Regions from separate parts of the Streptomyces sp. NBC_00631 genome, predicted to be linked through region 1. Evidence: riboswitches for the same ligand, from Rfam matches in the RefSeq annotation. Region 1 holds a riboswitch; the other holds the start of a gene.
What was found. Region 1 has a riboswitch for ZMP and ZTP ahead of OHB00_RS31560 (glycine hydroxymethyltransferase). Riboswitches for the same ligand answer to the same signal wherever they lie in the genome.
Positions count from the first base shown of each region.

Region 2: another riboswitch for ZMP and ZTP. It lies ahead of OHB00_RS04930 (bifunctional 5,10-methylenetetrahydrofolate dehydrogenase/5,10-methenyltetrahydrofolate cyclohydrolase); the one in region 1 lies ahead of OHB00_RS31560 (glycine hydroxymethyltransferase).

Region 1 is NZ_CP107734.1:6,831,976-6,847,482, forward strand. It holds gene OHB00_RS31500 (benzoate-CoA ligase family protein) at 1-1,160, opposite strand, end outside; gene pabB (aminodeoxychorismate synthase component I) at 1,157-3,391, opposite strand; gene OHB00_RS31510 (hypothetical protein) at 3,422-4,009, opposite strand; gene OHB00_RS31515 (DUF3050 domain-containing protein) at 4,306-5,007, shown strand; gene OHB00_RS31520 (SDR family oxidoreductase) at 5,199-6,218, opposite strand; gene OHB00_RS31525 (aldo/keto reductase) at 6,215-7,264, opposite strand; gene OHB00_RS31530 (TetR/AcrR family transcriptional regulator) at 7,340-7,876, shown strand; gene OHB00_RS31535 (DMT family transporter) at 8,064-8,891, opposite strand; partial or broken gene OHB00_RS31540 (hydrolase) at 9,034-9,972, opposite strand; gene OHB00_RS31545 (hypothetical protein) at 10,265-10,609, shown strand; gene OHB00_RS31550 (glutathionylspermidine synthase family protein) at 10,617-11,807, shown strand; gene rocD (ornithine--oxo-acid transaminase) at 11,901-13,106, opposite strand; ZMP/ZTP riboswitch at 13,211-13,301, shown strand; gene OHB00_RS31560 (glycine hydroxymethyltransferase) at 13,334-14,788, shown strand; gene trpS (tryptophan--tRNA ligase) at 14,957-15,507, shown strand, end outside.
Region 2 is NZ_CP107734.1:1,035,769-1,051,275, reverse strand. It holds gene ctaD (cytochrome c oxidase subunit I) at 1-691, opposite strand, end outside; gene OHB00_RS04940 (RNA polymerase sigma factor) at 797-1,339, shown strand; gene OHB00_RS04935 (CU044_5270 family protein) at 1,332-2,306, shown strand; gene OHB00_RS04930 (bifunctional 5,10-methylenetetrahydrofolate dehydrogenase/5,10-methenyltetrahydrofolate cyclohydrolase) at 2,310-3,158, opposite strand; ZMP/ZTP riboswitch at 3,184-3,266, opposite strand; gene OHB00_RS04925 (nuclear transport factor 2 family protein) at 3,439-3,804, opposite strand; gene OHB00_RS04920 (hypothetical protein) at 3,978-4,274, shown strand; gene OHB00_RS04915 (ABC transporter ATP-binding protein) at 4,349-6,118, opposite strand; gene OHB00_RS04910 (rhodanese-like domain-containing protein) at 6,188-6,763, opposite strand; gene OHB00_RS04905 (metal-sensitive transcriptional regulator) at 6,851-7,138, shown strand; gene OHB00_RS04900 (sulfite exporter TauE/SafE family protein) at 7,294-8,043, opposite strand; gene OHB00_RS04895 (rhodanese-like domain-containing protein) at 8,040-9,707, opposite strand; gene OHB00_RS04890 (S-(hydroxymethyl)mycothiol dehydrogenase) at 9,936-11,024, shown strand; gene OHB00_RS04885 (MBL fold metallo-hydrolase) at 11,024-11,653, shown strand; gene OHB00_RS04880 (hypothetical protein) at 11,725-12,261, opposite strand; partial or broken gene OHB00_RS04875 (SDR family NAD(P)-dependent oxidoreductase) at 12,312-12,747, shown strand; gene OHB00_RS04870 (pyridoxal phosphate-dependent decarboxylase family protein) at 12,833-14,227, opposite strand; gene OHB00_RS04865 (L,D-transpeptidase family protein) at 14,420-15,115, shown strand; gene OHB00_RS04860 (Gfo/Idh/MocA family protein) at 15,151-15,507, opposite strand, start outside.

The DNA of each region.
Region 1 (15,507 bases):
CGGACCGCCCGGTCGTGGGTGGCCAGCCAGCCGCCGACCAGGGTCCGCGCGGTCTCCTCGGGCCGGTTGAGGTAGCCGGGCGTCAGCGTGGGGCCGCGTACCCACAGCTCGCCCTCGTGGCCGTCCGGCACCGGGCGCCCGTCGCGGTCGCGCAGCTCCACCTCGAAGCCGGGGACGGGACGGCCGACGGTGCCGGGACGGTTGTGGCCGAGGCTGTTGGCGCAGAACGCGTGCCCGGCCTCGGTGGAGCCGATCTGCTCAAGGAGCGGGGCGCCCAGCAGCTCCGTGACCCGGTCGCCCAGCCCGGCCGGCAGCCCCTCGCCGGCCGACACGGCGGCCCGTACCGAGGCGAAGCACGCCTGGTGCCCGGTGCCCCGGTCGGCGACCAGCGCCGCGTACGCGGACGGCACCGAGTACAGCAGGGTCACCCGGTGCCGGGCGACCAGCTCGTCCACGGCGGCGGGGGCCGGACGCCGGTCCACCAGGACCGCGCTGGACCCCGAGAACAGCGGGAAGACGAAGGCGTTCCCGAAGCCGTAGGCGAAGTACAGCTTGGACACCGACAGGGTGACGTCGTCCTGCGTGACGCCGAGCAGCCGCCGCCCGATCAGGTCGTGGTACGCGGCCGGGTGCGTGTGCGTGTGGACGACACCCTTGGGGCGGCCCGTGGTGCCCGAGGTGTACTGCACGTACAGCGGGCCGTCCGCGTCGACCGGGTGCGCGGGCGCCGGTTCGGCGGCCGGGGCGAGCGCGAGGAGCTGGTCGGCGCCGAGCCGGGCGTGCCGGGCGAAGCGGTCCTCCAGGCCGGGTCCGGTCAGGCAGAGCACCGCCTGCGTGTCGGCGGCCATGAACGCGTGGTCGGCGGCGGGCAGTTCGGGGTTGACCAGGACGGCCACGGCCCCCAGCCGGGCGATCGCGAGAAAGGCGACCACCCAGGCGATCGAGTCGGGCAGCGCGAGCACCACCCGGTCGCCTGGGGCCACGCCCTGTGCGGCGAGGACGGTGGCGGCCCGCGCCCCGAGGTCGTGCACCTCGCCATGGGTCCAGGCGCGATGGCCCTGGTGGAAGGCGGGGCGACCCTGCCAGCCCTGCCGGTCGGCGAGATCGGCCAGCCGGGCGGCGAGGTTCACGGTGTCCGTGCGGGACAGCGGCAGCGTCATCGGGCGGCCTCCTGCACGGCGTCCGCCGCGGCCGACGCCGTGTGCTCCCGCAGCGCCCGCATCTGCGCGGCCGTCTTCAGCAGCATCTCGTCGTACTCGGCGGCCGGGTCGGAGTCCAGGACGATCGCGCCGCCCGCGCCCAGCTGCATCCGGCCGCCCGCCATCACGGCCGTACGGATGACGATGCTGAGGTCCGCGCCCCCGCTGCACCCGAGGTAGCCGAGTGCCCCCGAGTACACGCCCCGGGCCTCGGTCTCCAGCGTGTCGATGATCTCCATGGTGCGCAGCTTCGGGGCGCCGGTCATCGACCCGCCGGGGAAGCAGGCGCGCACGCAGTCCACGGCGTCGGTCCCGGCCCGCAGCCGTCCGGTCACGGTGGAGACCAGCTGGTGCACGGTGGCGTACGACTCGGTGACCATGAGGCGCGGGACCCGGACCGTTCCGGTACGGCAGACCCGCCCCAGGTCGTTGCGGAGCAGGTCGACGATCATCAGGTTCTCGGCGCGGGTCTTGGCGTCCGCCGCGAGCGCGTCCCGCAGCCGCGCGTCCTCGAACGGGGTCGCCCCGCGCGGCGCGGTCCCCTTGATGGGCTTGGCCTCGGCCACCCCGTCGCGGGTGATCCGCAGGAACCGCTCCGGCGAGGACCCGGCCACGTCCAGGTCGCCGAAGCGCAGGAAGGCCGCGTACGGCGCCGGGTTGACGCGCCGCAGCTCCCGGTAGAAGGCGTACGGGTCGGGCGGGGCGGGCAGCCGGGCCGCGTTGGTCAGGCAGACCTCGTAGCTGGTGCCGGCCCGCAGCTCCCGCCCGCAGGCCTCGATGTCGGCGAGGTAGGCGGCCCGGTCGCGCACCAGCCAGGGTTCGGCGGCCTCCAGGTCCGGTTCCCCGGCGGCGGGCGGGGCCGGCCGGGGGGCGGGCGCCAGGAAGCTGAGCTGGGCCAGGGTGTCCGTGAGCCACTCCTCGGCCGCCTGCGCGGCCTGCGGGGTGTCCTCCGCGAGGCAGACCGCGTAGGTGACGTCCTCCTCGTGGTCCACCGCGATCAGCCGGTCCGCGAACAGCCAGCAGGCGTCCGGTGTCTCGGCCCGGTGCGTGTTCGGGGAGCCGCAGTCGGCCTTGGCCTCGTAGCCGAAGTAGCCGACGTAGCCGCCGGTGAAGTCGAAGGGCAGCCCGTCCGCGTCCACCCGGCGGCTGCTCAACTGCCGCTTCAGGTAGTCGAAGACGCTCGCGGACACCTTCCGTGCCGGCCGTCCGGCCCGCTCGACCACACACCGTCCGGCCGTGACGTCGTAGCGCACGAACTCGGCGAGCGGGCCGCTGTCGTCGCCCAGGAAGGAGAAGCGTGAGCGGCCCTCCTCGACGAGCGAGCTGTCCAGCCAGAACGCGCGGGGCGAGGCGGCGAAGAGGCGGCTGAAGGCGGCCTCCGTGTCGACGGCGCCGGCGATCTGCCGGGTGTGCAGACGGTGGGCGGGCCCTTCGGCGTGGCGGGGGCGGGGGATGGTCGCCCGGGCAGAGTGCCTCGCACGGGAGGCGACAGCCGGGAGCTCGGCCCCTGCCGCGCCTGCGGCGCCTGGGGTGCCCACCGCGCTCGCCGCAGCCCTCGGCCGGGGGATCGCCGCCTCGGCCGGCGGGACCGCGGTGTTCTTGCTCCGCGCTCTGCGGGCCCGGCGGGCGGTGAGGTTGCGGAAGTTCACCAGCATGCGGTGGCCGAACTCGGTGAGCACCGACTCCGGGTGGAACTGCACGCCCCACAGCGGCCGTTCGCGGTGCCGCAGCCCCATCAGAACGCCGTCCTCGGCCCAGGCGGTGGCCTCCAGGACGGCGGGCAGCGGCTCGTGCACCGCGAGGGAGTGGTAGCGGACGGCGGTGAAGTTCTGGGTCAGCCCCTCGAAGAGGTCCCGCCCGTCGTGCCGCACCCTGGTCAGGTGCCCGTGCCTCGGCTGCGGGGCGGGCGCCACCCGGGCCCGCTCCCCGAGCGCGATGCCCTGGTGGCCCAGGCACACGCCGAGGACGGGGACCGTGGCCTCGGCGATCACGCGGGCGCTGACGCCGAAGTCACGGCCGTCGCCGGGATGTCCGGGCCCCGGCGACACCACCACGTTGTCGAACTCCGCGAGAGCGGGCAGCGCCGGCTCGTCATTGCGGATCACCACCGGTTCCTCGCCGTTGACCTCAGAGATCAACTGGAACAGGTTGTAGGTGTACGAGTCGTAATTGTCGATGAGCAGGGTCTTCACCCGCCCACCTCCCTCGGGTCGTTCCCGGGCCTACGCGGCCCGTCGTTTGTGCCGCCCGCGCAGGGCCTGGAGCGGGGGATACAGCCATTTCTTGAAGAAACGCTGAAGTCGCGGCATGAGAATCCACGTGACAAGCGCTGTCACGCAGAGGCAGAGCACCAGGGTGCGGATAAGCGGATTGAGGCCGCCGAGATGGGGAATCACGATGATATTGAAGAGCAGGACCGGCGGAAACACCGCGCTCATGTTGATGAACCACAGTTTCCATTTCGCCGGCGGGGTGGGTGGCGGCGGTGCGGGCGGCGGCCCGGCCAGCGAGTCGAACCACTCCTTCGACCCCCGTACGCTACGGCGCCCGGTGGGCCGGGCGATGCCGTCGGCGCGGCTCTCCCACTGGCCGCGATCTGGGGAGTTCTCCCAGTCCAGCGCAGAGTTCTCGGTGGCGAACCGATACACGACATGCCATTCCGCCTCCTGGTCGACTAGGACGCCGCCGCCGAGGAACCCCGGCCGGCGGGCGCTCGCGCCCAGCATGGCCCACCCCCAGGAGTGGAAGTCGGCCTCGCGACCCGGCATCACGTGATAGGCCACGGTGACGGTGACGGGATTACTGGTCACGGTGTGCTTTACGGAATGGACACAACTCGCGTTCAAAGATTCAACGACCTTTTTTGTTGTCCGTATCGTGGCTCTTTATAGCGCTTTCTGTGCGCTTGCTGTGGTCTGCCGCCCACTACTTCCGGTAACCGGCGCGTAATTCCGGAAAGTGGTTGCCGGGTCGGTCGCGAAGGGCGCACGATCGCCGTCCAAGAACGAAGGAGGCCGCCATGTCGAGGTACGTCTGGAATTTGACCGAAGAGGGTCGACAGGCAATCGATCAGGCGCGTTCCGTGATCGAACCGGCGCGAAAAGAAGTGACTGCACACCCGCTTTACCAGCGGATATCCGACCGGGAGCACCTGGCCATTTTCATGGCCCACCACGTGTTCGCCGTCTGGGACTTCATGTCCCTGCTGAAGTCGCTCCAGCGGGAGCTGACCTGTGTGGACGTCCCCTGGGTCCCGCGCGGCTCCGCCGTCGCCCGCCGACTCATCAACGACATCACGCTGGTCGAGGAGAGCGACGAGCTGAACGGCGGCTTCACCAGCCACTTCGAGCTGTACCGCGCGGCCATGACCGAGGCGGCCGCCGACACCGCCCCCGTCGACACCTTCGTCGCGCTCCTCGCCGAGGGCCACGACGTGCCGGCGGCCCTGCGCGTGGCCCAGGTCCCGGTGCCGGCGGCCGCGTTCGTGCGCACGACCTTCGGCATCATCGCCGACCGCCCGCTGCACTGCCGGGCCGCCGCCTTCGCCTTCTCCCGCGAGGACCTGATCCCGGACATGTTCGACCAGGTCATCAGGGAGGAGGGCACCGACCGCTTCCCGCTCTTCCGGGACTACCTCGCCCGCCACATCGAGGTCGACGGCGAGGAACACACCCCCATGGCCCTCCAGATGGTGGCCGACCTGTGCGGCACGGACGACCGGCGCTGGCACGAGGCCACCGAGACCGTCCTGGTCGCCCTGGAGGCGAGGTCCCGCCTGTGGGACGGGATCACGACCGCGATGGGGTGAGCGCTGCGGCCGGGGCGCGCCCTCACCTCCTGGGGGGCCTGCCCCCACGCCTCGCGCCGGGTAGCCCGACGGCGCAGGGCGGAGCGGGTTGCCGTGCCGGACCGGAGCCTCCCGTCCCGCTCACCCGCCGGGCAGGCGGGCGCCCCCGGACCGGACGCCGGCGTGGTCGCGGGACCGACGGCACGAGCCGGTCAGGTCCCGATGCCGTGGGCGAGGAGGCTCTCGGCGGTCTCCGCGATGGTGTCCTCGACGGGACGCGCCCGCCACCCGAGAAGCCGTTCCGCCTTGGCGCTGGTGGCGTCGAGATCCCGGCCGAGCTGGTGCCGCAGCAGCCGCAGTTCCGGGTTGACGACGCCCAGCGTGCGCGCGAGCCATACGGGCAGTTCACGGGTCGGGGCGTTCGCGGCGCGCTCACCCAGGCGGTCCCGCAGAATGCGCGCGATCTCGACGACGCGCAGGCTGTGCCCGGCGATGGCGAGGAAGCGCTCGCCGGCGGCCGCCGGATCGGTCATCGCGCGCAGGTGCAGATCCGCGACGTCGCGCACGTCGACGAAGCCCATCCCGAAGGGAGGGCACGCGGGAACCCGTCCTTCGAGCATTCTGCGCACGAGACGCAGGGATGGGGGGTCGTCCGGGCCGAGCAGTGGTCCAAGGACCCCCACGGGATGAACCGCGGCCAGTTCCAGACCAGCGCCTTCGCCTTCGACGAACTGCCAGGCGGCGCGCTCGGCGAGCGTCTTGGACCGCTGGTAGGGCGGGATGTCGCTGTCGAGGTCGGTCCAGTCCTCCTCGGTGAAAGGGGTCGTGCGCCGGGGGTGCCCGATCCCGATGGCGCCGAAGGCGCTGGTCAGGACGGCCCGCCGCACGCCGGCGCGGTGGGCGGCGCGCAGCACCCGCAGGACGCCTTCCCGGGCCGGGACCACCAGCTCGTCGCCGGCCGGCATGTGACGCAGGGTCGGCGAGGCGACGTGAAGGACGAAGTCGCAGCCGGCGACGGCATCGTCCCAGCCGTCGGGGCGTTCGAGGTCGGCGCGTACGACCGTGAGCCGGTCGTCGTCGAACGGCGCGGCCGCCTGCAGCCAGGAGCGCAGTGCCGGTTCGCGCCGCAGGTCGCGGACTGTGGTGCGCACGGGGTGCCCGGCGTCGAGCAGGGCGAGGACGCACCAGCTCCCGATGAATCCCGTCCCTCCGGTGACCAGTACCGGGTTCATGCCAGAGCCATTCCGGGAACGCGCTCGCGGATGGCTTCCATCTCGGCTTCGTCCGAGACGCCCTGCCAGTCGTGCCGCGGGGTGTAGGGGGCCTCAAGGGCGCGCATCTCGTCGTCGGTGAGTTCGACATCGAGGGAGGCCACGGCCTCGTCGATCTGCCGGATCGAGCCGGCGCCGACCAGCGGCGCGGTGACGACCGGCCGGCGTCGCAGCCAGGCGAGTGCGACCTGCGCACGGCTGACGCCGTGAGCGTCCGCCACCCGCCCGACCGCGTCGATGATCGCGCGGTTGGACGCCTCCTGCTCGGGGGCGTAGAGCAGGTCCGCATACGCGCCGTCCGTCTCGGAGCGCGCCGTCGAACGGGCGTCGTTCCACGCGCGGGTGAGGCGGCCGCGGGCCAACGGCGACCAGACGACCGTGCCGATGCCCTCGTCCAGGCACAGCGGGATCATCTCGCGCTCCTCCTCGCGGGCGAGGAGGTTGTAGTGGTCCTGCATGGACACGAACCGCGCCCAGCCGTTGTGCCTCTGCAGGTGCAGGGCCTTCGCGAACTCCCACGCGTGCATGGACGAGGCACCGAGGTAGCGCACCTTGCCGGCCTTCACGAGGTCGCTGAGCGCCTCAAGCGTCTCCTCCCACGGGGTGGAGTTGTCGTTGCGGTGGATCTGGTAGAGGTCGATGTAGTCGGTACCGAGACGGCGCAGCGAATGGTCGACCTCCGTCATGATCGCCTTGCGCGACAGCCCCCGTCCGTTCGGTCCCAGCCGCATGGGGTGGCGCAGCTTCGTCGCGATCACCACGGCGTCACGGTCGGCGAAGTCCCTGAGCGCCCGGCCGAGGATCTCCTCGCTGGAACCGTTCGAGTACATGTTCGCGGTGTCGAAGAAGTTGATCCCCGCCTCCACCGCGTGCCGGATGAGCGGTCGCGCGTCCTGTTCGCCCTTCGACCAGACGGGGTGTCCGCGGCCGGGCTCGCCGTAGGTCATCGCGCCGATCGCGATCGGTGACACGTCCATCCCTGTCGTGCCGAGCTTGATGTACTGCATGATGCCCCTCTAAAATAAGTGGAGAACTCTCCGGATAACGTAGTGGAGAACTCTCCACTTAGCAAGTGAGGTCCTGTGGTCCGTTCAGATGCCCGCGAGAACCGGGCACGCATCGTCGCGGCCGCCCGCGAGGCGTTCGCCGAGGACGGCGGTGTCTCGATGAACCGGGTCGCCCAGCGCGCAGGCGTCGGCGCGGGCACCCTGTACCGCAACTTCCCCACCCGCGAGGCGCTGGTCCTGGCCGTCTACCAGGAAGAGATGACGCGCATCACCGGCACCGTGCCCGACCTGTTGGCCCGGATGCCGCCACTTGAGGCGCTCCGCCGCTGGACGACCGACCTCGTCGAGGCCATGCGCAGAAAGCACGGCCTCGGTGACGCCCTCAGCGCCGGCGCGCACCAGGCGATCACCGAGCAGAGCTACGGCCCCGTCATCGCCGCCCTCACACAACTCCTCGACGCCGGCAAAGAAGACGGCACCATCCGCGAGGACGCCGATCCCGGCGACTTTCTCCAACTGACCGGCGCCCTCTGGCGCGCTGCGTCCACCCCTGAAGACCGGGCTCCCCGCATGCTCGCGCTCGTCCTCGACGGACTCCGCACGCACCGGTAGACGCCGGGCACCGGACAGGGCGACGGAGCAGCCCCTCCCGGTGGCACGGCCGGCCCTGCCTCACGTCGCCGTCGTGCCGCCAGGTCGCCCGGGTCGCCCGCCCGGGCGGTCTGCGCGGGCAGGGACGGGACTTCGTCTCCATGGGGGACGCGGCGGAGACGCCCGCCTCGACAACCGCGTCGGCCGCTCACTCCTCCTCGGCGGTGACCGGCGCCTCCCCGAACCGTCCCAGCGCCAGCGCCCCCGCCACGGCCACCGCGAACCCGAGCACCGCGAGCCAGGCCAGCCCCTCCCGGGTGCGGTCCCCGAGCCACACCACCCCCACCGCGGCCGGGCCGATCGTCTCCCCGATGACCATGCCGGCCGTCGCCGTGGTCACCGAGCCGCGCTGCAGGGCCGAGGTCAGCAGCATGAAGGCGCCGCCGCCACCGGTCAGCAGCGCATAGGTCGCGGGGTTGGTGAGCAGCTCGGCAGGGCGCAGGGTGTCGATCAGCCGCACCGACACCTCCACCACCCCGAACCCGAATCCCGCCCCCAGACCGAGCACCAGGGCCCGTCCCCGCCCGGTCAGCCGCCCGCCGGCCAGGCCGAGCAGCAGCACCCCCACGGCCGTCCCCAGCATCACCCACTTCAACGTCGTCGACCCGGCCCGGTCCCCCTCGGGACCCGACGCCAGCCCCAGCATCGCGAGCCCCGCGCACACCACCCCCACCGCGGCCCACTCCATCCCGCTCAGCCGCACCCGCAGCAGCCGTGCCGCGACCACCGCGGTCACCGCGAGCGAGGACGCCAGGGCCGCGCTCACCGCGTAGATGGGCAGCGACCGCAGCGCCAGGATCTGGAACACGAACCCCAGTCCGTCCAGCCCGAGCCCGACGACATACCGCCACTGCCGCACGGCCCGCAGCAGCAGCGCGGCCTCCCCGCCGGCACCGTCACCGGCCGCCCGCGCGGCCATCGCCTGCAGGACCGTCGCCGTACCGAAGCAGATCGCCGCCGCGAGGGCGCACACCATTCCGAAGAGCACAAAGGGACTGTAGGGGAGGGGAGCGTGCGGTGATCGGCGGGAAAGTAAGAAGCGGGCCCGGCACGACCCGGACCCGCTCCCTCCCCATGCGCCCCCCGTGCGCCTGGAGCCTTGGACTCCCTTGACGTCAGCTGGCGCCGGCCAGCCAGGCGGTGGCGTTGAGGGCGAGGGCGGCGTTGGTGGCGCCGCTGTCGTTCCAGCCGTCGTACAGCGTGTTGCCGGACTGGCCGGTGCCGTCGTCGATCGGGGAGCTGTCGCCCCAGAAGGCGACCCGGCCGCTGCCGAAGGTGCTGGTGGCGAAGAAGGCGCCGGTGTTGCCGGAGTAACCGCTGCGGTACACCAGGCCCTTGACGTTCGCGTTGTCGGCGGGCTTGAGGGTCGCCGTCGTCCCGTCGGCGATCAGGCTCTTGGTGACCGTGCCGAAGCCGCCGTGCAGCACCGCGTTGCCGCTGTCGCTGATGGCCTTCGGGTAGCCGGAGCTGATGTCGAGCGAGTCGATGGAGAAGCCGAACGGGTCGGTCGAGTCCACGCTGTTGTTCGTCATCAGGTCGTTGAGGATCTCGACCGCGTCGTAACCGTCGTTGTTGCGGTCGGCGCCGGTGTGGTCGGAGATCATGAACAGCCCGCCGCCGGCCTTCACGAAGTTCATGATCGCCGTCTTCTCGGCGGTGGTGAACCTGGTGTTGGGCTCGGGCAGGACGAGGGCGTCGAACTTGGACAGGTCGGTCGAGGACGAGCCGCCGTACGCCAGCGCGCTGGTGGCGGTCTTCAGGCTGTAGTCGCCCGTCTTCTGCAGGGCGATGCCCCACGACGACAGCGCGCCGGTCCAGTCCTTGTCCGAGGACGGGGAGGAGTCCTGGGTGAGCGGGTCGGGCTTGCTGGTGGAGATGATCCAGTCCGCGTTGCCGGCCTCCTCGGCGTGGCCGTCGTCGAAGAGGACGTTGTAGGTGGTGGCCGCGTGGGCGGGGGTGGCGGCGTGGGTGGCCTGGACGGCGGCACCGGCCGTGAGCAGGCCGAGGACGGTCAGGGCCGTGGTGAGTTTGCGGCGCGAGGCGGCGAAGCCGGGCATCTGTCATTCCTCCATCGGTGGGGGGTGCGAGAGGGATGGCGGTGCGGGTGGTGCGTCGGTCGTCCATGACCGGATGCGCTGGTCATGGAGGGTTCTGCGCGCGTAGAATCCGAGGTTGATCGTTCACCTGTGGGCAGGCTGGACGGTACCCGGGGGCGCGGGGCGCGGACAGGATCCCCGGCGGCTTCACATTGTTTTCTTACCTGGACATGACAAGTCTGGCTGCTGCGGTGGCTCGAAACCGCTCGTCTAAGCTGTCGCCGAACATCGCATCGCACGGGGGAGCACCAACATGGCGGACGCACGCCGGCAACTGCGCTCGGGCACGGTCGTCCTCGGCGGCATGGGCCTGCTGGCCGCCGCCCTGACCGCCTGCTCCGCCGATCCGGACAAGCGCTGCGTCGACCGCGACAGCTACACCGCCGCCAAGGGCTACCGGGTCGTCGCCGACAAGAACTGCACCTCCGCCAAGTCCGCCGTCGACGCCGGCTACTACTACGGCGGCAAGAAGAAGAGCGGCTGGGTCAGCGACGGCTCCTTCACCAAGCCGCGCAGCGGTTCGGGCGGCTCGTCCGGCGGCGGCCACAGCGTCAAGCGGGGCGGCTTCGGCAGCGGCCACGGCAGCTCCGGCGGCTGACCGCGCCGTGGAACGCCGCACGGCCGAACCCCGCCCCGACTGGCAGCGGACCGTCGAACACCAGGGGCTGATCTACCCCCTCACCCGCCACCCCGACGGCGAACTGCGCCCGTACTGGGACGAGAGCGCCTACTACGCCTTCACCCTCGACGAGGTGGAGACGCTGGAGGAGACCGTCGAGGAACTGCACGCGATGTGCCTGACGGCGGCGGACCACATGGTCACGCACAACCGCTTCGCCGACCTGGGCATCACCGACCCGCGGGTGGCGGCGGCCGTGACCGAGTCCTGGCACCGCCGAGCCGAACTCCCCTCCCTCTACGGCCGCTTCGACCTCCGCTACGACGGCGCGGGCCCGGCGAAGCTCCTGGAGTACAACGCCGACACCCCCACCTCCCTCGTGGAGGCCGCGTCGGCGCAGTGGTTCTGGATGGCGGACCGCTTCCCGGGCGCCGACCAGTGGAACAGCCTTCACGAACGCCTGGTCGCCGCCTGGCGGAAGCAGGGCCGGCTCCTCCCGCCCGGCGCCCCGCTGCACTTCGCCCACTCCTGCGCCGACGAACTCGGCGAGGACCTGATGACGGTCGCGTACCTCAAGGAAACGGCGGAACAGGCGGGTCTCGCCACCGACTGGATCTCCATGGAGGAGATCGGCTGGGACACCCTCACCGGCCGCTTCGTCGACAACCGGCTCCGCTTCATCCGGGCCTGCTTCAAGCTCTACCCGTGGGAGTGGCTCACGACCGACCCCTTCGCCGGCCACGTCCTCGACACCGTGGACCACGGCGGCGGCACCGGCACAACCATGTGGATCGAGCCCGCCTGGAAGATGCTCCTGAGCAACAAGGCCCTGCTGGCGGTCCTCTGGGAGCTGTATCCGGGCCACCCGAACCTGCTTCCGGCATACCTCGACGGACCGAGAGAGCTCGCGACCACGCACGGGTACGTGAGCAAGCCGCTGCTGGGCAGGGAGGGGGCGGGCGTGCGGTGGCACGCACCGGGCGCCGAGCCCGTCGTACGGGAAGAGCCCTGTTGCTACCAGGAGTTGGCCCCGCTGCCCGACTTCGACGGCAACCACGTGGTGCTGGGCGCATGGGTGGTGGGCGAGGAGGCGGCGGGCCTGGGCATCCGCGAGTCCCAGGGCCTGGTGACGGACGACTACGCCCGCTTCCTGCCGCACGTGATCCTGCCGGCCTAGGGGCGTGGGGCTGTAATGAATGTGCGGCTACCGCCGCGTGGGCGCGACCCCCCCCACCACCCGCAGTCGCGGACGGCCTCAGGCGGCACCCCTCTACGCACTCAAAACCCCCCACAACTGCTCGACCCCCCACTCCAGGTCCTCCTCCTCCACCACCAGCGGCGGGGCCACCCGCACCGTCACCCCGTGCGCGTCCTTCACCAGCACCCCCCGCTCCATCAGCCGTTCCGCCACCGCCCGCCCCGACCCCACCCGCGGATGCACGTCCACCCCCGCCCACAGCCCGCGCCCCCGTACCGCCGTCACCCGTCCGCTCCCCTTCATCTCCGCCAGCCGCCGGTGCAGCAGTTCCCCCAACTCGGCCGCCCGCTCCTGGAACTCCCCGGTCCGCAGCATGGCGATCACCTCAAGAGCCACCGCACAGGCCAGCGGATTCCCCCCGAAGGTGGACCCGTGCTCCCCGGGCCGGAACACCCCGAGCACCTCCGCGTTCGCCACCACCGCCGACACCGGCAGCACCCCGCCCCCCAGTGCCTTCCCGAGGACGTACATATCCGGTACGACCCCCTCGTGCTCGCACGCGAAGGTCCGCCCGGTCCGTCCCAGCCCCGACTGGATCTCGTCCGCGACGAACAGCACCCCGCGCTCCCGGGTCAGCTCCCGCACCCCCGCCAGATAGCCCGCCGGCGGCACCACGACCCCCGACTCGCCCTGGATCGGCTCCAGCAGCACCGCGACCGTGTTCTCGGTCACCGCCGCCCGCATCGCCGTCAGGTCCCCGTACGGCACGATCTCGAAGCCGGGCGTGTACGGCCCGAAGTCCGCGCGGGCCTCCGGATCGGTCGAGAAGCTGATCACGGTCGTGGTACGCCCGTGGAAGTTCCCGCCGGCGACGACCACCTTCGCCATCTCCGCCGGGACGCCCTTGACCCGGTACCCCCACTTCCGGGCGGTCTTCACCGCCGTCTCCACGGCCTCCACCCCCGTGTTCATCGGCAGCACCATCTCCATCCCGCACAGCTCGGCCAGCCGGGTGCAAAACGCGGCGAACCGGTCGTGGTGGAACGCCCGGGACGTCAGCGTCACCCGCTCCAGCTGCGCCTTCGCCGCCGCGACCAGCCGCGGGTGGCCGTGCCCGAAGTTCAGCGCCGAGTAGCCGGCCAGGAAGTCCAGGTACCGGCGCCCCTCGACATCCGTCATCCAGGCGCCCTCGGCCGTCGCGATCACCACCGGCAGCGGGTGGTAGTTGTGCGCGCTGTGCGCGTCGGCGGCGGCGATGAGGGCTTCCGTACTGGTCACTGCGGCTCCAGGGAACGCGGCGGGATTGCCCCCTTTCCTACCCTCTGACCCTGCCCGACTGGTGGACGCCACGGCCCTCGGGCCCGGCGTGGCCGGTAATGTGACCTGCGGGCCGTGACTGGCGCGCTGGGATGGGACCGACCATCGGGGAGCGGCCCGCGTTGTGACCGAGTGCCGTGCGCCTGGGCCGAACCGTGAATGCCGAACGCCATGTCCGGAGGTCCCGAATGTCTGACACGTCCGCGCCCCTGTCCACCGAGTCCAAGGCCTACCGTGCCGCCCTCGACGTGATCCGTGCCGTCGAGCCGCGGGTCGCCGACGCCATCGGCCAGGAGGTCGCCGACCAGCGCGAGATGCTCAAGCTGATCGCCTCCGAGAACTACGCCTCCCCGGCGACCCTGCTCGCGATGGGCAACTGGTTCAGCGACAAGTACGCCGAGGGCACCGTCGGCCGCCGCTTCTACGCCGGCTGCCGCAACGTCGACACCGTCGAGGCGCTCGCCGCCGAGCACGCCCGTGAGCTGTTCGGCGCCCGGCACGCCTACGTCCAGCCGCACTCCGGCATCGACGCCAACCTGGTCGCCTTCTGGGCCGTCCTCGCCGACCGCGTCGAGGTCCCCTTCCTGCAGAAGACCGGCGCCCGCCAGATCAACGACCTCTCCGAGGCCGACTGGGCCGAGCTGCGCCAGGCCTTCGGCAACCAGCGGATGCTCGGCATGTCCCTGGACGCGGGCGGCCACCTCACCCACGGCTTCCGGCCCAACATCTCCGGCAAGATGTTCGACCAGCGCTCCTACGGCACCGACCCCGCCACCGGCCTGATCGACTACGACGCGCTGCGCGCCCAGGCCCGTGACTTCAAGCCGCTGATCATCGTCGCCGGCTACTCGGCGTACCCCCGGCTGGTGAACTTCCGGATCATGCGCGAGATCGCCGACGAGGTCGGCGCGACCCTCATGGTCGACATGGCGCACTTCGCGGGCCTGGTCGCCGGCAAGGTCCTGACCGGCGACTTCGACCCGGTCCCGCACGCCCAGATCGTGACCACGACCACGCACAAGTCGCTGCGCGGCCCGCGCGGCGGCATGGTCCTGTGCGACGACTCCCTCAAGGACCAGGTCGACCGCGGCTGCCCGATGGTCCTCGGCGGTCCGCTCCCGCACGTCATGGCCGCCAAGGCCGTCGCCCTCGCCGAGGCCCGCCGGCCCGCGTTCCAGGACTACGCGCAACGCATCGTCGACAACTCCCGCGCGCTGGCCGAGGGCCTGACGCGCCGGGGCGCCACCCTGGTCACCGGCGGCACCGACAACCACCTCAACCTGATCGACGTCGAGACGTCCTACGGCCTCACCGGCCGCCAGGCCGAGTCCGCCCTCCTCGACTCGGGCATCGTCACGAACCGCAACGCGATCCCCGCCGACCCGAACGGCGCCTGGTACACCTCCGGCATCCGTATCGGCACCCCGGCGCTCACCACCCGTGGCCTCGGCACGGCCGAGATGGACGAGGTCGCCGGCCTGATCGACCGCGTCCTCACCGCGACCGAGCCGGGCACCACGAAGTCCGGCGCGCCGAGCAAGGCCTCCCACGTCCTGGACGAGAAGGTCTCGACGGAGATCGCCCAGCGCGCGACCGACCTGGTCGCCGGCTTCCCGCTCTACCCGGAGATCGACCTCGGCTGATCGATCCCGGTAAGGGGCAGCGCGCCCCTTCGGGGGCGGGGCCGCGTTCATGTGCGGCTCCGCCGCGGGGCGCGACAAGCCCCCACCGGGCCCGCGGTCCCCCGCGCCCCGAAACCACCCCCACCCGACGGGCCATTCCCACCCTCACCCTCTGAGAGAATGGTGAACATGGCCTCTGATCGACCCCGCGTGCTCTCCGGCATCCAGCCCACCGCCGGCTCGTTCCACCTCGGCAACTACCTCGGCGCCGTCCGCCAGTGGGTAGCCCTCCAGGAGACCCACGACGCCTTCTACATGGTCGTCGACCTGCACGCGATCACGGTCCCGCAGGACCCCGCCGACCTGCGCGCCAACACCCGGCTCGCCACCGCCCAGCTGCTCGCGGCCGGCCTGGACCCGGACCGCTGCACCCTCTTCGTGCAGAGCCACGTGCCCGAGCACGCCCAGCTCGCCTGGGTCATGAACTGCCTCACCGGCTTCGGCGAGGCCAGCCGCATGACCCAGTTCAAGGACAAGGCGGCCAAGCAGGGCACGGACCGCGCGAGCGTCGGCCTGTTCACGTACCCCATCCTCCAGGTCGCCGACATCCTGCTCTACCAGGCCCACGAGGTGCCGGTCGGCGAGGACCAGCGCCAGCACGTCGAGCTCACCCGTGACCTCGCCGAGCGCTTCAACGGCCGGTTCGGCGAGACCTTCACCATCCCGAAGCCGTACATCCT
Region 2 (15,507 bases), 5.8 Mb from region 1:
GCCAGAGCAGCGCCCCGCCGTTGGCCGCGTCGAAGACGTGGGCGCCGAACTTGCGGTCCGCCTCCAGCGCGAACAGGGCCGCCGCCAGGACCGGGAAGGCGAGCAGCACCAGCAGCGCGGTGAGCAGGACGTTCCAGACGAAGATCGGCATGCGGAACATGGTCATGCCGGGCGCGCGCATGCAGATGATCGTGGTGATGAAGTTGACCGCGCCGAGGATGGTGCCGAAGCCGGAGAGGGCCAGACCCATGATCCACATGTCGGCGCCGACGCCCGGCGAGCGGACCGCGTCCGAGAGGGGGGCATAGGCGAACCAGCCGAAGTCGGCCGCGCCCTGCGGGGTGAGGAAGCCGCCCACCGCGATGGTCGAACCGAGCAGGTAGAGCCAGTAGGCCAGCATGTTCAGCCGTGGGAAGGCCACGTCCGGGGCGCCGATCTGGAGCGGCATGATCCAGTTCGCGAAGCCCGCGAAGAGCGGGGTGGCGAACATCAGCAGCATGATCGTCCCGTGCATGGTGAACGCCTGGTTGAACTGCTCGTTCGACATGATCTGCAGACCGGGGCGAGCGAGCTCGGCGCGCATCAGCAGGGCCATCACCCCGCCCACGCAGAAGAACGAGAACGCCGTGACCAGGTACAGCGTCCCGATCGTCTTGTGATCCGTGGTCGTCAGCCACTTGAGGTTCCTCATGCCCCGCCTGTGTCCGGGCCGTGCGCACCGGTCACACTCGACCGATGCGACGAGCGTCACGGAGAAGGGTGTGACGATCGGGGTGGTGCCGGACACGGACGGGACATGAGCAACGACGAGATCTTCGCCGCTGCCTATCGCGAGCACTACTGGGCGGTCAGCCGCTATGTCGCGCGGCGACTGGACGGGCGGACCGGTGAGGTGGAGGAAGTGGTGGCGGAGGTGTTCACGGTGGCCTGGCGCCGCCGCGCCGACCTGCCCGCGGCCCCGCTGCCCTGGCTGTACGGCGTGGCACGCAACTGCCTCGCCAACGCGGTACGCGGCTACGGGCGCCGGCGCCGGCTGGTGGACCGGCTGGGCAACGACGACACCGCGCACGGCCGGCACGTCGTGCAGAGCCCCGGCAGCGAGCGGCCCGGCGCCTGGGTGCACGAGGCGCTGGCCCGGCTGTCCCCGGCCGACCAGGAGGTGCTGCGGCTGACCGCGTGGGAGGAACTCGACGCCGACGAGGTCGCCGTCGCCCTGGGCTGCGGGAAACGGGCGGCGGCGATGCGGCTGCACCGGGCCCGCCGCCGGCTCAGAGCCGAGATCGACCGACTGCGACCCCCCGCCGCCGAGGCTCTTCCCGAGGACCACCGCCATGGCTGACGAAATCGACCTGCTGCGCGCCGCCGACCCGGTGCCCGCCGACGGCGCCCACTTCGGTGACGGCCCGCTCGACCACACCGCCGAACGGCAGCTCAACCGGCTGCTGCACGACTCCCGCTCCGGCCGCCGGACCTGGTCCCGGCCGCGACTGCTGTGGGCAGTGACCGCGGCCGCCGTCGTCACGGCCACCGTGCTGACCGTGCTGCTCGGCGGCCCGTCGGGCACCCCGGCCGTCGCCGCGCCCCGGCCGCTGACGGTCCGCGCCCACTCCGTCGCCGTATCGCTCGACCAGGTCGCGCAACTCGCCGCGGTGGCGGCGACGGACGGCTCCCCGGTATTGCGCCAGGGCACCCATGTGCAGTCCTGGAGCCTCGCCATGAGCGACGACAAGCCGCCGGTCACCCTGCCCGAGGAGCGCGTGGTGCGCTGGCGGGCGGACGACACCCACACCGAGGTGGTCGTGGCGACCGACCCGGACCACACCGGCCGGCCCGTCCTGACCGACACGGGCCGGGTCGAGGACGGACATGTGCTCAGCCGGCAGACGTTCCCGCCGATGTGGGGCGACGCCCCGCCGCTTTCCACACCCCCGAACGACCCCGCACATCTGCGCGCCTACCTCACCGACCTGATCCACACCGGCACCGGCTCCCTCACCACGTCCCAACTCCTCGATGCCACCGAGGAGTTGCTGGACAACTGGACGCTCGGGGCACGTGAGTCGGCGGCCCTGGCCGAGCTGCTCGCCGACGCGAAGGGCCTGCGACCCGCCGGCCAGGTCACCGACCGGCTGGGCCGCACCGGGCAGGCGTACGTCCTCGACGAGGGCACCGGCGGACGGCGGATGCTGATCCTGGACCCGGCCACCGGCACCGTACTCGGCCTGGAGACCACGTTCACCCGGGACGATCCGGAGTACGGGGTGCGGGCCGGGGACGTCATGGAGTACCGCGCCTGGATGCGCTGACCCTCACGCCCCGAGCTGCCGGGCGGCCGCCGTCACCGTCTGCTCCAGCAGCACGGCGATGGTCATCGGGCCGACCCCGCCCGGCACCGGCGTGATCAGCGAGGCTCGCTCGACGGCGGTGTCGAAGTCGACGTCACCGACGTTGCCCTCGTTGTAGCCGGCGTCGAGGACCACCGCGCCCGGCTTGATGTCCTGGCCCCGGATCAGCCGGGGCCGGCCGACGGCGGCGACCACGATGTCCGCCTCGCGGACGGCCGCCGAGAGGTCGCTGGTGCGGGAGTGGCAGTAGGTGACGGTGGCGTCGCGGGCGAGCAGCAGCATGCCGGCCGGCTTGCCCAGGATCGCGCTGCGGCCCACGACCACCGCCCTCTTCCCCGCCGGGTCGACGTCATAGGCGTCGAGCAGGCGCAGGATGCCGCCGGGTGTGCAGGAGACGAAGCCCGGCAGGCCGAAGCTCATCGTCGCGAACGACGCGAAGGTCACGCCGTCCACGTCCTTCTCCGGCGCGATCGCCTCGAACGCGGCCCGCTCGTCGATGTGTTCGCCGACCGGGTGCTGGAGCAGAATGCCGTGCACCGTGGGGTCGGCGGACAACTCCCGCAGTGCGGCCACGAGTTCATCGGTGGTCGTGGTGGCGGGCAGGGCCACGTGCCGCGAGGCGATGCCCGCCCTGCGGCTGCGGTTCTGCTTCATCCGGACGTAGGTGACGGAGGCGGGGTCCTCGCCGACCAGCACGGTCGCCAGACACGGCGTGACACCGGTCCGTGCGGTGAGGTCGGCGGCCTGCTTCGCGGTCTCCTCGACGATCCGGCGGGCGACGGCGGTTCCGTCCATGAGGCGGGCCTGGGTCATGCGGCAACTCCTGAGCTGGTTCGACCTTGATCGCCCAGGCGCACGGCATCGACAGTGCGGACCGCTCCCCGGTGGTGCTCCACCTCAGCGCCAGTCACGGCCCGCCTTCAGCGTAACCGAGACGCTCGGCGCCTCCTGCGGCAGTGCGCGGTCCGCAGGAGGGTACGCAGCAGCGCGGTGCACGCCCGAGGCCGCGGGCGGCGGGTGTGCCCCAGCCCCGCCCGCGCCGAGAAGGTCCAGGTCAACCGGGAGCTGACCTGGACGCGTCCCATCCTCCCGACTACTCGTCCCATGCCTGGATCATGATCTGCTCGGCGATCTTGCCGTCGCGCAGCGTGATCATCGACTCGGCGAGCACCCGGACCCCGTCCCCGTACTCGCAGGACTCGCTGTAGGCGGCCTTGTCGCCCTGGACGATGCACTGGTCCAGTGTGTGCGTCATGTCGCGGCTGTAGACGTCGTCCAGCAGAGCGGCGATGTCCTTGCGGCCGTGCAGGACCTTCGGGTGGCTGGGCTGGGTGTTGCGGTCGATGATGCGGATCTCCGCGTCGTCCGCGTAGAGCGCCAGAAGGCTGTTCCCGGTGTTCCCCTCTATGGCCCGGCGCAGCGTGTCGGTGTCGAACGTGGAACCGGTCGCGGTGCCCATGGTGACCTCCTGCGGGAGCCCGCGACCCGATGCGGAGCGGGCCGCGTGAGCCCCTCACATCGAGCGTCCTCCGCCCCGCCGGGCTCGGCAAGCGCAGGCCGCGCACTCCGCCTGACGGGTGAGGGGGACCGGCTGCCCGTGTCCGGCCCGGCGCCGGGGCCGTTGCTGAAGACATGATCTCAACACGACGTATCGTCGCCGCCGTCGGTCTCGCCGTCGGGGTCACCGGCCTCGCCGCGCCGCTGGCGAACGCGGCCGACGCGAGCGCGCAGCACCCCGGGAAGCTCACCGCACTCGGCGTACTCGACTCGCTCGCCCGCAGTGACATCCCGGCGCCGTACCAGGACGAGATCCCGAAGGTCTCGGACCAGGTGCAGGGACTGAACGGAGTCCAGAAGCTGGGCGAACTGCACCAGATCACCGACCTGGCCGCGCCGGTCATGGGACTGGTGCCGGGCATCCAGTACTGACCCCCGACCGCAGCCCGAGGGCCGGCCCGGGACCGGGGCGGCCCTCCGCCGCACCCGGTGCCGGGCCGTGGTGCTCAGTGCTCGGAGGCCAGGAACTGCGTCGCCGCCAGCTCCGCGTACAGCGGATCCGCCGCCACCAGCTCCCGGTGCGTGCCCACGGCGCGGACCCGGCCCGCGTCCATGACGACGATCCGGTCCGCCATGGTCACCGTCGACAGCCGGTGCGCGACCACCAGCACCGTGGTCGACCGGGCCACGTCGGCGACCGTGTCCCGCAGCGCCGCCTCGTTCACCGCGTCCAGCTGCGAGGTGGCCTCGTCCAGGAGCAGCAGCCGGGGCCGGCGCAGCAACGCCCGCGCGATCGCCACCCGTTGCCGCTCTCCACCCGACAGCTTGGTCCCGCGATGGCCGACCAGCGTCTCAAGCCCCTGCGGCAGCCGGGCGACCAGACCGTCGAGGCGGGTCGTCTTCACCACCCGCGCGACCGCGTCCTCGTCCGCCTCCGGGTTGCCGAGCAGCAGATTGTCCTTGAGCGTGCCCGACAGCACCGGCGCGTCCTGTTCGACGTAGCCGATGGCCGAGCGCAGTAGCGGCAGTTCCCAGTCGGCGACCGGGCGGCCGTCCACGGCGATCGTGCCGGACTCGGGGTCGTAGAACCGCTCGATCAGCGAGAACACGGTGGTCTTGCCCGCGCCGGACGGCCCGACGAACGCCGTCATGCCCCCCGCGGGGATGTCGAAGCTGACGCCGTGGTGGACGTACGGCAGGTCGTCGGCGTAGCGGAAGCGCACGTCGGTGAAGGCGACGGCGGCCGGCCGGGCGCCCGCGGACGGCAACTCGGCCGGCGCGGACGGGGGTTCGGCGGGCAGCCGCAGCGCCTCCTGGATCCGGGCGAGCGCGCCGGCGCCGGTCTGGTACTGGGTGATCGCACCGACCACCTGCTGGATCGGCTGCATCAGATAGAAGACGTAGAGCAGGAACGCCACCAGCGTGCCCACGCCGATCGCGCCGGTCGCCACCCGGGCTCCGCCCGCCGCGAGCACCGTGATGAACGCCAGCTGCATCGCCAGTCCCGCCGTGTTCCCCGCGGCCGCCGACCACTTGGCGGCCCGCACGCTCTGCCGCCAGGACTCCTCGGCCGCCTGGTGCAGGGCCAGCTCCTCGCGGTGTTCGGCGCCCGACGCCTTCACCGTGCGCAGCGCGCCCAGCACCCGTTCCAGCGAGGCCCCCATCACCCCGACCGCGTCCTGCGCCCGGCGGCTCGCCCGGTTGATGCGCGGCACGATCATGCCCAGCACCGTGCCCGCCGCGGCGATCACGACGAGGGTGACGGCCAGCAGCACGGGATCGACCACCCCCATCATCACCACGGTGGCGACCAGGGTGAGTCCGCCGGTGCCGAGCGCGACCAGCGAGTCCGTGGTGACCTCGCGCAGCAGGGTGGTGTCCGAGGTGATCCGCGCCATCAGGTCACCGGGTTCGGTGCGGTCCACGGCGGTGATCCGCAGCCTGAGCAGATACGACGACAGGGTCCGCCGGGCCCCGAGCACCACCGACTCGGCGGTGCGCCTGAGGACGTACGAACCCAGCGCGCCCACCCCGGCGTTGCCGACCACCAGACCCGCCATCGCGAGCAACTTGCCGGTGATGGAACGGTCGTGGGACAGGTCGTCGATCAGCCCCCGGGCCACCAGCGGCAACAGCAGCCCGGTCGCGCCCGTCACCAGCGAGAGCACCGCGCCGGCCAGCAGGGCCCAGCGGTGCGGCCGTACATAGGAGAGCAGCAGCCGGAACACGGAGGGGCCGGTCCCGTCTCTCGTCGGAACTGTGTCTGCGGCGGTCACGGCGCTCCTCGTCCGGGCGGTGGGCGGCGCACCCAGGCTACGACGGCTGCTTTACGCCCCGGGGCCGGGTCATCCGCGGGCGGAGCCGATCTTCGCCAGGGTCGCGTCCAGATCGGCCGGGCGCGGCCGGTTGTGCGGGAGCCTGGCCAGCACCGCGGCCATTCCGCAGGTGTCGGTGAGCGCCGAGAACACCAGGCCGCCCGCGACGCCGGCGGACAGCAGCAGCCAGGCCGGATGGAGCTGCCCGAGGGCCAGTCCGGCGAGGACGGCGGTCCCGGCCGTGAAGCGGACCTGGCGCTCCATGGCCCAGGTCGCGCGGGACGCGCCCTGCGGGCGGCGCAGTTCGTGACCGCGCCCGGCCCAGCCGTTCGTGCCGCCGGTCAGGGTGACCGCCGCGATGCCGTGTTCGGCGAGGACCGCCCGTGCGTTCTCGGCGCGGGCGCCGGAGGCGCAGACCAGGAGGAGTTCGCCGTCCGCGGCGCGGAGCGCAGGCAGGGCCCGGCGCAGGGCGTCCAGGGGGATGTTGTGGGCGCCGGGAATGTGGCCGGAGGCGTACTCGCCCGGGGTGCGGACGTCGACGACGGTCAGCTCCGCGAGACGGGCGAGGGCGTGGTCGGGGGTGAGGCTCGGGGGAGTGCTGGTCATGGTGGTGCGATCCTTTCCGGAGGTGTTGAACGACGGGGTGCCCGGGGGCGGGGTAAAATACCCCTACGGGTATGTGAGGAGTGGGTCGTGGAGCTTCAGTTCGAGGGCGATGAACTCAAGTCGGTGCTGAACCGGCTGCGCCGGGCGCAGGGGCAGATCTCCGGAGTGATCAAGATGATCGAGGAGGGCCGGGACTGCGAGGACGTGGTCACGCAGCTCGCCGCCGCCTCGCGCGCCCTGGACCGGGCGGGCTTCGCGATCATCGCGACCGGGCTCCAGCAGTGCATCGCCGATCCCGGACGGGGTGGCGCGGACGGCGAGACCACCGAGCAGATGAAGGCCCGGCTGGAGAAGCTGTTCCTGTCGCTGGCCTGAGTGGGTCCGGCGAAGTCCGCTGCGGTTCGGCAGGGCCCCGAAGGGGCGCGGGGCTGTGTCCCTGTGCGGCTCCGCCGCGTGGGCGCGACCGGCCACAACGGCGCCGCGGTCGGCGGACGGAAGGTCGCGGCACTTCCAGCGGAGCGCTCGGCGCGTCAGCCGACCGCGTCGGCCAGCATGAACGCGGCCACCGCGAGCAGAGCGCAGGCGAAGAGCCGTTGGAGCGTGCCCGCGGACAGCCTGGCCGCGAGCCGTTTGCCGTCCCAGGCACCGAGGATCGCGGTCGCGGCGAACGGACCCACGGTGGACCACTCGACGTCCATCGCCGAGCCGGACCGTGCCGCGAGCGCGGTGAGCGAGTTGATCGTGATGACCAGCAGGCTCGTACCGATCGCCGCCCGCATCCGCAGCCCCACGACGTTCACCAGGGACGGCACGGCGAGAAACCCGCCGCCCACGCCGAGCACACCGGTCACCGCGCCGAGACCGGCCCCGGCCCCCGCGACCCGGGACGCCCGCACGGGGCCCGGCCCGCCGGCCGAGGTTGCCGCGGGCCGCAGCATGCGCACCGCCGCCACGGCGGCCAGCACCGCGAACGCCCCGGTCAGCAGCGCCGCCGGAAGATACCGGGACAGCAGCCCGCCGACCGCTGCGGGCCCGATGCCCGCCGCCGCGAACACCGCACCGGACCGCCACCGCACGGTGCCCTCGCGGGCGTGCGCGGCGAGCGCGGTGGCGGAGGTGACCGTGACGACGACCAGGCTCGCGGTGGTGGCCGCGGCCGGGGTGAAGCCGAGCAGATAGATCAACGCGGGCACGGCCAGCACACTGCCGCCCCCGCCCAGGGCGCCGAGCGCCAGACCGGTGACGGCCCCGGCGCCCAGGGCGAGCAGGAGGACGGTCATTCCGGGGTGCCCTCGGTGCTCACCGCGAGACCCGCCGCGCTCCAGGCCCCCATGCCTCCCACGACGTCCACCGCGTCCAGGCCACGGGCCGTGAGCAGTGCCGCCGCCTCCCGCGACCGCTTGCCCGAGCGGCAGATCACGACGATCGGACGGTCCTGTGCGGCGGACGGGAGCGGGGCCCCGGCCGCCAGCGCGGACAGCGGGGCGTGCAGGGCCCGCGGCGCGTGACCGGCCGACCATTCACCGGCCTCCCGGACGTCCAGGAGGACGGCGCCGGCGTCCGCGCGCTCCCGCGCCTCGGCGGGGGTGAGCCGGGCCATCGGCAGCCCCGCCTCGCGCGCCGCGGCGAACCCGTCGTCGACGGCGACCACGTCCCGCCCGGCCGCGTCCAGGAGCGAGGCGGCGACGGCCGCCCGCATCCCACCGGCGCAGTGCACCCACACCGTGCCCTCGGGTATCTCGCCGAGCCGCGCACGCACCTGGTGCAGGGGTATGTGGAGCGAACCCCGGATGTGGCCGCCGACCCGCTCCGTGTCCCGGCGCACGTCCAGGACGACGACGTCCGCCGTACCGCGGTCGGCCAGCTGCGCGAACGTGGCGCGCGGGAAGGAACGCGGCCGGTCGCCGGCGCGCAGCCAGGCCTCCGGTGTCCCGGTGGCGGCCGCGGCCGGGCGGTCGATGCCGACCCGGGTCAGTTCCCGCTGGGCCGCGGCGAGCTGGGCGGCCGACTCGGCGAGCAGCGTGACGGGCCTGCCCCAGGGCAGCAGCCAGGCCAGATAGGTGGCGAGCTGTCCGTCGGCCTCGAAGTTCAGCGTGCCCGGCACATGCCCCTCGGCGAACGCCACCCGGGTGCGCAGGTCCACCACCCACTCCCCGGCGGCCAGCCGCGCCGCGATCTGAGCCGCGTCCGCCGGGCGTGGCGGCGTGAGGTCGACGGGTGCCGGACCCCGGGAGTTCAGCGGGGCCATGTGCGCGTAGTACGCCGGCACGTCGTCGAGCCCGGCCAGCAGCTCGGCGACGAACGTGTCGACGTCCTTGACCAGCGCCTCGTTGACCGCACGCTCCCGGCCGACGGTGGTGGCCCGGCCGGTGGCGTCCCCGGCCGAGCAGAAGCTGCCGAAGCCGTGCGTCGGCAGCACCGCCGTCTCGTCCGGCAGCTCGGCGGCGAGCCGGTGCGCCGAGGCGTGCTGCGCCCGGGCCAGCTCACCCGTGAGCCGGGGCTCCACCAGGTCGGGCCGGCCGACCGTGCCGATCAGCAGCGAGCCGCCGGTGAAGACGGCCACCGGGCGGCCGGTCTCCTCCAGGACGTACGACGTGTGGTGCGGGGTGTGCCCAGGGGTGGCCAGCGCGCGCAGCGCGAGCCCGGCCTCGATCTCCAGCACGTCCCCGTCCGCCACCGGCACCCGCTCGTACGCCACCCGCGCCCCCGCCGGCACCGCGTATGCGGCCCCGGTCAGCCGGGCCAGCTCAAGGCCGCCGGAGACGTAGTCGTTGTGCACATGTGTCTCCACGACATGGGTGAGCCGCACCCCGCGCCGGGCGACGGCCGCCAGCACCCGGTCGACGTCCCGGGGCGGATCGACCGCGACGGCGCCGTGCGCCCCGCCCGCCAGATAGCCGCGGTTGCCCAGTCCGGGCACCTCGATGGTGTCGACGAAGGACATGGCAGCACACTCCTCTCCTCGATCCCCGGTCAATTACCCCCGGGGGTATGTGTGCCACCGTAGCAGAGGTACCCCCGGGGGTATCTGGCACGTATCTGGCACCGGTGGTGGGCAACGCGAACGGCGTAGGTACGGGAAGATCCGCATCGATCGATGCGTGCCCTTGCTGATCGTTCCCGCGTAGGGTCGGAAGACAGCACGTCAGCAGAGCGACGAGAGGGCAGGCCCATGGCGCAGGAAGTACGCGGCGTGATCGCACCGGGCAGGGACGAGCCCGTGCGGGTCGAGACGATCGTGGTGCCGGACCCGGGGCCGGGCGAAGCCGTCGTACAGGTGCAGGCCTGCGGGGTCTGTCACACCGACCTGCACTACAAACAGGGCGGTATCACCGACGACTTCCCCTTCCTGCTCGGCCACGAGGCCGCCGGTGTCGTGGAGTCGGTCGGCGAGGGCGTCACGGATGTCGCGCCCGGTGACTTCGTGATCCTCAACTGGCGGGCGGTGTGCGGGAGCTGCCGGGCCTGTCTGCGCGGCCGGCCCTGGTACTGCTTCAACACCCACAACGCCAAGCAGAGGATGACCCTCGCCTCGACCGGCCAGGAGCTCTCCCCGGCGCTCGGGATCGGCGCGTTCGCCGACAAGACGCTGGTCGCCGCCGGGCAGTGCACCAAGGTCGACCCGGCCGTCTCCCCGGCGGTCGCCGGGCTGCTCGGCTGCGGGGTGATGGCGGGCATCGGCGCCGCGATCAACACCGGCAACGTCGGCCGGGGCGACTCGGTCGCCGTGATCGGCTGCGGCGGGGTCGGCGACGCCGCGATCGCCGGGTCCCGGCTGGCGGGCGCCGCGAAGATCATCGCCGTCGACATCGACGACCGGAAGCTGGAGACGGCCCGCTCCCTGGGCGCCACCCACAGCGTCAACTCGCGCCAGAGCGACCCGGTCGCGGCCATCCGCGACCTGACCGGCGGCTTCGGCGCCGACGTCGTCATCGAGGCGGTCGGCCGTCCGGAGACCTACCGGCAGGCCTTCTACGCCCGCGACCTGGCCGGCACTGTCGTCCTGGTCGGCGTGCCCACCCCCGAGATGAAGCTCGAACTGCCGCTCCTCGACGTCTTCGGGCGCGGCGGCGCTCTCAAGTCGTCCTGGTACGGCGACTGCCTGCCCTCCCGGGACTTCCCCATGCTGATCGACCTGCACCTGCAGGGGCGGCTGCCCCTGGACGCCTTCGTCACCGAGACCATCCAGCTCGACGAGGTGGAGAAGGCGTTCGAGCGGATGCACCAGGGCGACGTGCTGCGTTCGGTGGTGGTGCTCTGATGACCACGCGCATCGAACGCCTCGTCACCTCCGGGCAGTTCACCCTCGACGGCGGCACCTGGGACGTCGAGAACAACGTGTGGATCGTCGGCGACGAACGCGAAGTGATCGTCATCGACGCCGCCCACGACGCCCAGGCCATCGCCGAGGCGGTCGACGACCGCGTCCTGAAGGCGATCGTCTGCACCCACGCCCACAACGACCACATCGACGCCGCGCCCGCCCTCGCGGACCTCACCGGCGCCAAGATCTGGCTGCACCCCGACGACCTTCCGCTGTGGAAGCTCACCCACCCCGACCGCGACCCCGACAACCACCTCTCGGACGGGCTGGTCATCGAGGCCGCCGGCGCCGATCTGACCGTCCTGCACACGCCCGGCCACGCGCCCGGCGCCGTCTGCCTCCACGACCCCGGCCTGGGCGCCGTCTTCACCGGCGACACCCTCTTCCAGGGCGGCCCCGGCGCGACCGGACGGTCGTACTCGCACTTCCCGACGATCATCGACTCCATCCGGGACAAGCTGCTCACCCTCCCGCCCGAGACGAAGGTCCTGACCGGGCACGGCGACCCCACCACCATCGGCGCCGAGGCGCCCCACCTGGCGGAGTGGATCGCCCGGGGGCACTGAGCCGACAGACGCCACGTGATGTCAGGTGTCCGCGGGAGGCCGGCCGTCGGCCACCGCGGAACCGGCAGCCCTCAGTCGTCGGACACCGGCCGGGTCGGCCACAGCGCCGGGTGCCCCGGAGGCAGCGCGAGATCCTCGCGTACGGCGGTGTAGTAGCGCTCCCGGCAGGCCCGCTGCCGTGCCAGCAGGTCCTGCCAGGCGCCCGGGTCGACCGTCCCGGAGCGCATGAACCGCTCCATGGCCATCACCGCGGTCACCCACTCCCGTGCCTGCTCCACCACCTCCCGGCTGCCCAGCATGATCAGCGCCTCCCCGGCCGGATCACGGCCGTCGGTGGCCGCCGCCAGCTGCGGCTCGGCCTCGGCCGGGGAGATCGGGTGCGGGTGCGGGTCGTTGCCGAGATGGGCCGCGACGCGGTAGGTGAGGTTCACCGTTTTCTTCAGCGCCCGCGCATAGTCGCTGTACACCGCCAGCCGCCGCTCCTCCCAGCGCGCCTCCTGCTCTCGCCGGAACCGCGCCCGGTCCCCCCGCACCACCGCGAGGTACGAACCGAGCGCCCCGATCACGACGCCTATCAGGGCCGGGAGTTGCTGCAGGAACGCGGTCATGTGCGCACGGTATCCGCCCTGTTGATCGTCCGGACCGTACGGTCGTCGTCATGACCGGACTCGACCGTTTCACGGGATACGGGGTTCTCGTCACGGGCGGGGCCCGCGGCATCGGCGCGGCCGTCGCCCGGCGGCTGGCCGAGGAGGGCGGCCGGGTGCTGGCGGCCGACCGGGACCTGGCCGAGGCGGAGCGGACGGCGGCCGCGCTGCGCGAACGGGGGCTGGCGGTCGAGGCGTTCGCCTGCGACGTGGCCGACCGGGGCTCCGTGGAGGCGGCCGTGGACCGTGCCGTCGTGGCCTTCGGCGGCCTGGACGTCCGGGGTGAACTGCGCCGCGCACTGCACCCCGGACGTCCCTCTCTTCGAGGACCAGCCGGACGACGCCTGGGACCTGGACCTCGACATCACGCTCACCGGCGTCCACCGCTGCTGCCGCGCCGCCCTTCCGCACCTCGCCGCCCGCGGCCGGGGTGCGATCGTCAGCATCGACCCTGCGTGTCGACGGCGGACTCACCGCCGTGCCCAGCGGATTCCACGCGGCGCTGCGGCCGCACCGGGAGGCCCGGCGCGGGTCAGAGAGCCGCTGAGGCGGTCGCGAGCACGGCCAGCACCCGCCGGGTGTCGGCCTCGGTGGTCCGCCAGTTGCTCAACGCCGCCCGCAGCGCCGGCACCCCGCCGTGGACCGTCGGCGTCACGAACGCCTCCCCGGACGCGGTGACCGCCCGGGCCAGGGCGTCCACCCGCGCCGGCGTGGGGTCGTCGGCCAGGGTGAAGCAGACGACGTTGAGCCGGACCGGGGCGAGCAGGCGCAGGGCGGGCAGTTGCTCGATGCCGGCGCCGAGCCGGCGGGCCTCGGCGACATTGCGCTCGACGATCTCGCGGTGCCCGTCCCGGCCGTACGCCGTCAGCGAGAACCACGCCGGCAGCGCCCGCATCCGCCGGGAGTTCTCCGGGGTGAGGTGCAGGAAGTCCGGGGTGCCGGTGGGCGGGCCCAGGTACGGGGACTCGTTGTGGAAGACGGCCACCTGGAGGTCGCGGCGGCGGGTGAACTGGACCGCCGCGTCGTAGGGGACGTTGAGCCACTTGTGCAGGTCCACACAGACCGAGTCGGCCGCGTCGAGACCGGCGACGAGCGGGGCGTGGGCGGGGGAGAGGGCGGCGAAGGCGCCGAACGCGGCGTCCACGTGCAGCCAGAAGTCGTACCGGTCCTTCAGGGCGGCGATCGCCCGCAGGTCGTCGAAGTCGACGGTGTTCACCGTGCCCGCGTTGGCGACGACGATCGCGGGCCGTCCGCCCAGTCCGGCCAGCGCCGCCTCCAGCGCAGTCACGTCCACCGCCTCCCGGTTGCCGGGCAGCAGCGGCACCGGGCGCAGCCGGTCCCGGCCGATGCCCAGCACCGACAGCGCCTTGCCGACGCTGGAGTGTGGGCTGCCGGACAGTACGTCGACGGGGCCGAGCGCGGCGGCGCCCGCCCTGGAGACGTCCACCCCGAGCCGCTCGCCGAGCCAGGCACGGGCGATCGCCAGACCGACCGTGTTCGACATCGTGGCCCCGGTCACAAACGCCCCCGAGTGCCGGTCGCCCAGCCCGAACAGCTCGGCCAGCCAGGCCACGGTCTCACGCTCCAGGGCGGCACCCCAGGAGCCGATGTCGCCGGACAGGTTCTGGTCATAGGCCGAGGTCAGCCAGTCGCCGGCCAGGGAGGCGGGCGTCACACCGCCGGTGACGAAACCGAGGTAGCGTGGCCCGGCCGAGGCGGACAGACCCGGCGCCCACCGCTCGGTGAACCGGGCCAGCGCGCCGTCACCGCCCTCCCCCCGCTCGGGCAGCGGCGCCCGCGCGGGTGCGGGCCCCGGCACGGCCACCGGCCGCTCGGCCGACCCGGCCGCCGCGCGGGCGGCCACGTCGCGGGCGGACTGGAGAAGTTCGGGAAGCCGGGCGAGATCGTCGGCGAGTGCGGGCTGCATGAACCGCACACTAGGTCGGCCACGACGCTGTGGCGCGGTCCACTTCCGGGTAAGTGGACCGATGCCGGCAGGGCGGTCGCGGCGGCGAAGTTAACCGTTTCGTCACGGCCTGCCCCGGGCTACAACCAAAGCCGCGCATCGGGCAGTCCAGTACGACGAGACCACAGGACAGAAAAAGGAGACGAACGTCATATGGGGGACATACGCCGACGAAGTGCCGTCGTGCTCGGTGTCACCGGGCTGGTGGCGCCGCTCACGCTCGCTCTCACCTCCGCTCCGGCGCAGGCCGCGAGCTGCACCACGCAAGCCGGTCCGTACCAGAAGCAGGTCGAGAAGTTCCTCGGGCGGCCGGTGGACGGCAAGCAGTCCGCCGCCGACTGCAAGGCGATCCAGAGCTTCCAGAACAAGCACGGCATCACGCCGGCCGTCGGGTACGCGGGTCCCGTCACCTGGGGCGTGATGGACCTGATGAACAAGCAGAAGGCCGTCGGGAACAACCCCAACAAGGACGGCAAGTGCCCGACCAACAAGGGGCGCATCGCCTGCGTCAACCTCACGCTCCAGCTGAGCTGGATCCAGGACGGCGGCAGGCTGGTCTACGGCCCGGTCCCGGTCCGTACCGGCCGTGACGGGTTCGAGACCCGGACCGGTCTGAAGAAGATCTACTGGCGTGACATCGATCACGTCTCGTCGGTCTACAACGTACCGATGCCCTACAGCCAGTTCTTCGACGGCGGCCAGGCCTTCCACTCGGTGAATCTCAGCATGTGGAACCCGCCGGGCTCGCACGGCTGCGTCAACATGACGCCTGCCACCGCCAAGAAGTACTGGTCGCTGCTGAAGACCGGCGACGACGTCTACGTGTACGGCCGCAAGCCGGGCACCTGACGGCACCCGGCCCGGCCCCGGCCGACGGCCGCGGGTCAGCTCTCCGGGGCGTCCCCGAAGTCCGGGATCTCCAGCCTGGCCCCACCCTGCCGCGCGGACTCGTGCGCGATGATGCCCGGCAGGGTGTAGCGGGCGGCCACCCAGGCGTTGACAGACGGCAGGGCGCGCGTGTTGACGGCGGTCACGAAGTCGTCCACCAGGAAGTGGTGGCTGCCCTCGTGCCCGTTGTGCAGCGCGTCGAACTCCCGCGGCAGCCGCGCCCGGTCGTGCACCGGCGCCGACCCGGAGGTGAAGGCCGCCCGCAGCTCGGGCGCGATGTGCTGGAGCGACGGGTCGTCAGGGGACATGGTGGGCTTGGGTTCGAGCAGCTCACTGATGTCCTTCACGCCCTT